DNA from 2 places in the Peribacillus sp. NPDC097198 genome. Region 2 is predicted to be linked to the other one. Evidence: riboswitches for the same ligand, from Rfam matches in the RefSeq annotation. Region 2 holds a riboswitch; the other holds the start of a gene.

The links. Region 2 has a riboswitch for thiamine pyrophosphate ahead of tenA (thiaminase II). Riboswitches for the same ligand answer to the same signal wherever they lie in the genome.
Region 1: linked by a shared signal. The riboswitch ahead of thiT (energy-coupled thiamine transporter ThiT) and the one ahead of tenA (thiaminase II) in region 2 are both predicted to bind thiamine pyrophosphate.

The regions. Positions count from the first base shown of each region.
Region 1 is NZ_JBIWDO010000002.1:194,613-197,763, forward strand. It holds gene ACIQXQ_RS03965 (cation diffusion facilitator family transporter) at 197-1,084, opposite strand; TPP riboswitch at 1,335-1,437, shown strand; gene thiT (energy-coupled thiamine transporter ThiT) at 1,536-2,117, shown strand; gene ACIQXQ_RS03975 (universal stress protein) at 2,170-2,694, opposite strand; gene ACIQXQ_RS03980 (transglycosylase domain-containing protein) at 2,985-3,151, shown strand, end outside.
Region 2 is NZ_JBIWDO010000002.1:465,135-468,285, reverse strand. It holds gene ACIQXQ_RS05370 (GNAT family N-acetyltransferase) at 1-408, shown strand, start outside; gene ACIQXQ_RS05365 (aspartyl-phosphate phosphatase Spo0E family protein) at 461-637, opposite strand; gene ACIQXQ_RS05360 (Fur-regulated basic protein FbpA) at 864-1,127, opposite strand; SAM riboswitch class I at 1,226-1,329, opposite strand; TPP riboswitch at 1,634-1,739, shown strand; TPP riboswitch at 1,808-1,900, shown strand; gene tenA (thiaminase II) at 2,006-2,695, shown strand; gene thiW (energy coupling factor transporter S component ThiW) at 2,696-3,151, shown strand, end outside.

The sequences.
Region 1 (3,151 bases), 270 kb from region 2:
TTTATCTTACTTAATTATGAATGAATTAGAATATAATTCCAAAATGCAATATATGGTTTTAATAATAACAGATTAAAAGCGTTCTTTAAATACTCATTCATGCGGTAAATGATCGGTAAAAGGGGAAAGGCTTTGTTTATATTAGGTAAACATTGTATTAATAGGGGGTTTACACATATAAAAAAGGCACCGTTCATTATTGACGGGTACCTTTTTTTTGAAATGTATAGGGTTCGATATGGACAATGACATGTTTGATGTCATGTTCCTTTAATAAGTTTTCTTCAACTTTCACTGTAATGTCATGACTTTGGATGACGGTCAAGAGCGGATTGACATGCACGGTAGTTTCAACCAGAATTTCATTCCCATGCATCCGTGCTTTAATTTCACTCATGTCTTTCACCCCATCCGTCAACAGGATGGTTTGACCTATTTGTTGGAGATGCTGTTCATCGAAACCGTCGGTCAAGGAAAGTGAAGCGTCGTGGAAAATATCCCAAGCCGTTTTGCAGATCATCAGGCCTACCACTAAAGCGGCAACCGCATCCAACCAGTCTATGCCGATTGTGGTACCGATAATACCTACGAAAGCACCGATACTGACCAGAGCATCAGAACGGTTGTCCTGTGCGACAGCATGGATGGAGGCGCTGTTTATTTTTTTGCTTAAAGCCAAGTTATAACGATAAACCCCGTACATGAAGATGGCGGAGAATAAAGCGACATAAGCTGTGAACATATTCGGTACAACTGTCGCGTCCTGCGAAAAGAATGATTCGATGGCGCTGTATATGACCTGTAATCCGACGGTGATCATAATGAAGGCGGCAACCAAAGACGCTACGGTTTCAGCTCTCAGATGACCGTATGAATGATTTTTATCCGGTGGTCGCTTTGATATTTTTAAACCTATTAATACAGCGACAGAGGCAATGATATCGGTCGTGTTGTTTAAACCATCTGCCCAAAGTCCTTTCGAGTCTCCAAAGTAACCAAACGTTAATTTGAGGGCCGACAAGAATATGTATGCGGCTATACTGATATAGGCGCCCTTTTCTGCAGAAATTGAATGTTTATCCATGTCTTTTCCCCCTCGTGCAAAATAACCTTTATAAAGATATCAAATTGAACCCTAGTGAGTCTATAGAAAAATTGTCGTCTTTATCCATCTAACTTGGCATATGGCATGTGTATTGAGGACGTGTAAAGAAGTTGGCTGGATGAAAAAATATAACCAGTAATAGGGAAAAATACTCGTGGATATAATCGTGTTATTTACTTGTCAATTAGAGAAACTAGTAGTATATTCTAACCGAGGAACAAAAATTAAATACTTCCACAAGGGGAGCCAAGATGGCTGAGAGTGAACGGTTGAGTTCAGACCCTATGAACCTGTTAGTTAGTACTAGCGTAGGGATGTGGTTTTGGATAGCAATACTGGGCATCCATTACCGCCCTGGTGTTGCTTTTTTGCATGCCAAAAAAGCGACACGGGACTCATGGGCACTTTTGCACGTGGAGAAGGGTGAGAGATGATGAAACATAAAACATTATTCATGACAGAGGTCGCGATTTTTTCTGCATTGGCATTACTGCTGGATATAGTCTCCGGTTTTGTTTTTGCAAGGATATGGCCACAGGGGGGATCGATTTCCATTGCCATGGTGCCGATATTCTTAATGGCCTATCGTTGGGGAATCAAGGGCGGAATGGCCACCGGTTTACTATTGGGGCTTTTGCAGATTGCCACTGGTTTGGCATTTCTGGCAACGCCGCTTCAAGGATTTATCGAATATTTTCTTGCTTTTACCGCCGTGGGATTATCCGGGTTGTTCATGAATAAATTTGTGAATAACCGTAAAGGGGGAAAACGGTTAAGAGGGGATATATATGCGGTTTGTGGCATGTTTGTGGGGAGCTTCCTGAGGTTTCTTTGCCATTTTACAGCAGGTATCGTTTTCTTTGGGGAATATGCGCCAAACGGGCAACCAGTCGTCCTCTATTCCTTGATTTACAATGGGACATATATGCTGTTTAGTTTTATTTTATCAGCAATCGTGGTAATGGTGCTTTATTCGGCTGCTTCGAATGTCTTGTTGAAGAAAGTCATCTAAGGACAGACCTATAAAAAGGGCCGGCTCAATTATGAGCCGGCCCTTTTCTCCATTATTTTGCAATAAATACCGAGCAAGGTGCCTGCTTGGCTATGGAACTGCTGGTGCTTCCGAGGAAGAACTTTTCCAGGCCGCTTTTTGCACTGTTGCCGACGATGATTAAATCGGCATTCGCCCGCTTTGCATAGTCACATATGCTATCGGTGGCATTTCCCTCTAAAATCTCGATATTTCCATTAACCTGGCATTCACTGAGCAATCTCATCATATTGCTTTCAGCCATCCTCACATTGTTTTCATGAACGGTGGGAGTATCGTTCATGTGCATTTGACTTTGTTGTTCTACTTCTGTTACGGGATGCGTTTGTGAAGGGTCGACATAAAATCCTGCTGCCGGTACGAACCCAGGAGCGGATGCACTCTCGATGATGCGGCTTTCACCTTTTGGATTCAGAACTTGAACAATGGTCAATTCAGCTTCCGGAAAGGCCTTTTTTAATGAAGCTCCATATTCCACTGCGCGGTTGCTCTCTTCATTTCCATCATAAGCGGCGACGATACGTTTTAATTGTTTCATCTAAGATCATCTCTCCCCATAATTTGTCATTATAGGTTATATACCCGTTTTTATTGGTTTCATGCCTTTTTCAGGTGTATATTGATTTATAAATGTGGGTAAAGGGTATGGAAAAAGAAAAGACTAGGCATGAAAGGGAGAAATATTGTAGGCACTTTGTATGGAAAAGGATAAGGGGAAAAATGTTGTGGAATTTGTTTTCCCTTTTAGCCATTGCAAGAGTTTTCTTTCATAAAAAGGGCAAAATATTTTTAATGGAGCATGTCGCATCTGGGAAAATGGGGGTACAAATGAGAGCGTTATTGAAAATAGGTCTTATAATTATATCAATCATTGTCGTAGTGGGAGCCGGTTTGTTCATATATTTTAAACAAACTGTGGATATAAGCAATCTCCAGGATCAACTTCAGCAACCGACCAAGATTTATGACGAGGATGGGAACTTAGCCAGTACCGT
Region 2 (3,151 bases):
GATACAGAACCAGTTACAGTAGAATCACGGCTCAAATGGTTTGAGGAACATCATATTCTCAAACGGCCATTATATATGATCATACATGATGGAAAAACAGCTGGATGGATGAGTTTTCAATCTTTTTATGGTAGACCCGCATATGATTTTACCGCTGAAATTAGCATCTATATAGATGAGGAGTTCCGTGGGAAAGGAATTGGACAACTTTCAATCCAAAAGGCTATAGAGGCGAGTCCGAAGATAGGGATTAAGACACTTCTTGGATTTATTTTCGCACACAATGTACCAAGTATTAAGCTTTTTTCAAAATTCGGTTTTGAAAAATGGGCGCATTTACCGAAAATAGCAGAACTCGATGGAGTGGAACGCGATTTGGTCATTCTTGGTAAACGTGTCACTACATGACTTCCATTGCAAAAGGCGATTGCCTGGATTTGAATGGTCTGGGATGTACTGATTATTCGCGACAAACTCCCAGGAATTTTATATGTGTGACCGCATTCAATAAAGAATCCAACTCTTGACTTGCTTGAATGGTCATCCTGCTTGTCAAACCATAATTTTTTGCTAACATAATCATTTCTTTTCGTTTTTCTTCAATTTTTTCAACTGTTGTTATATGAGGAGGCTTCAATATAATCACTTCCTATTTTTCAATTATTTTACATTTTTATCATAACCAAAGCACTAGGCGAAATCAATCATTTTACATGTTTTAAATATGTTATTTCACTAGTGAAATGTGACAAAATACCCATTATATTTTTATATTTTGTACTTTTTATGTCAGTTCAAAGAGAAAAAGCATTCGCTTTTACACAGCAAATGCTTTTTCTCTTTGATTGTTCACTATAGGTTAACTAAGTCATGCACTCTGGAGGTGACTCATTACCTGATCTATCTATAACGATCTTATATTCATCTTCAAGAGCTTTTAATGGAGCATCATAGAGATGCTTTTCATCAGAGGTTTTGTATACACCATTTGATAATAGTTCTTCTATCAACAATGCTCTCCTCTGTTCTTTTTTCTCGAAAAACTCTGCCATATGAATGGCCCCTTTCCTTTTATTCATATTTTCCACATATAATGCCCCTAATCTTATAGGCTTTGCTAAAGCCAAAATATATATACCTGTTGTATGGGATTCTTAAACCCTATTTGACAAAAATAAAAACCCCTTCTAATCCAAGAAGAGGTCGACAGAGGTCCGTTCGTCTCTTCTTATCTTCCAAGCGATTGCTTGTTGGAAGAAGCACAGTTCCCCGATGGGTCTGTTGCCGAGGTTTCATAGGGCCAAGTCCCTCCACCTCTCTGGATAAGAATACAGAATATAAATGATTTTGACATGATTTTATCCCACTTGCAAGGATAAGTCAATTACATTCAAATAATTTTTAATTTTTATATTATTTTTCCGTGTGCCCTTTTAGCACAAGGTAAGACCATATCCCTATTTTGCTAATAACTATATTTCCCTCCAATTGACCGTGGGTTAGGTATGCTCCATTTACCATTGGGGATTTTATCCTACTACCCCTTTCACGCCACAAAATACTCATAAAATTCTATTGGATTCAAAGGTTGCATTTTCCTTTTTATCTGATATGATGACAATAATCACATACGAAATACCACTAGGGGAGTCTTCTATAAGACTGAGATGGAATGATGTTCCGGACCCTTTGAACCTGATCCGGGTGATGCCGGCGGAGGAAAGTGGATGATATCGTCGTCGTATATTTGACTTCATCCATCTGCCCCGTTCCGTTTTCAGGAACGGGGTTTTCGTTTAATTGAATAATAAACTGCTAGGGGAGCCATTAATAGGCTGAGAATCAAACCCTTTGTACCTGATCTGGTCATACCAGCGGAGGAAAGCAGGTTGAAAAAGGGATTCGTACATTCCTAGAACAGCCGCTTTCTATATGAAAGCGGCTGTTCTTCATTTTTGGACACTCCCCTCCTTTGTATGTGAATGAATTATAAGGGGGAAAAATCATGACGAAAACCCAAATGAAAACTTTCAGTGCTAGACTCCACGAACGTTCAAAAGAAATTTGGAAAAAGAATCATACTCATCCTTTCGTTCAAGCAATTGGAAACGGGACACTATCAGAAAAGAAATTCGCCTATTACTTAAAGCAGGACTATATCTATCTTATGGATTATGCCAAGCTTTTTGCCTTAGGGACCATCAAGGCCACTAACCTTGAGATCATGACCAAATTTGCGAGTATTTTAAATGAGACTCTACAGGTAGAAATGGATTTGCATAGGAGCTACTGCAAGGAGTTCGGAATTAGTTCTGAGGAATTGGAAAATACCGAACCCACTCCGATTACCCTTGCCTATACAGGTTATATGCTCAATGCTGCCCATCATGGAACTTTAGCCGACCTTATTGCCTGCTTACTTCCTTGTGCCTGGGATTACTATGAAATTGGCTCGATATTAAAAGAACAAAATGGTACAGCACTAGAAACAAATCGTTATATCGCTTGGATTCAATCGTATGCATCCCCCGAATTCGCAGATGCGCACAAATGGTTGGCCAAGCTGTTAGACGAACTGACGGAAGATATGCCTGAAAGGGAATTGAAAAGATTAGAGAAACACTTTTTAATGACCTCCCGATATGAATATTTATTTTGGGACATGGTTCACAACGAACAGGTTTGGCCGCTTTGAATGCTAGGTACTGGTAACTTGTTACGGAAAATGACGTTGACTAGCTTGTTCACGGCCATCACTACACTGACTAGCTCATTCGTTTACATCCCTGTTGGTTTTGCGAAGGTGTTTCCTATTCAACATGTAACCAACGTCATGACAGCCGTTATGTTGGGGCCGGGTTTTGCTGTGACACAGGCCTTTTTAGTATCCCTTCTCAGGAACATGACAGGTACAGGTTCCATTTTTGCATTTCCGGGCAGCATGGTTGGTGCCCTGCTGGCGGCCTTCCTCTACCAAAAAACAAGAAGGATGGGACACGCCTGCTTGGGAGAAATAGTGGGGACAGGCATTCTCGGATCCATCGCCTGTTATCCGATCGCGCTTTTATTATTGGGAAAAAAAGCGGCACTTTTTGGTTTTCTGCCAGCTTTTCTTCTTAGTTCTTTAACGGGCGCAATTATAGGCTTTCTT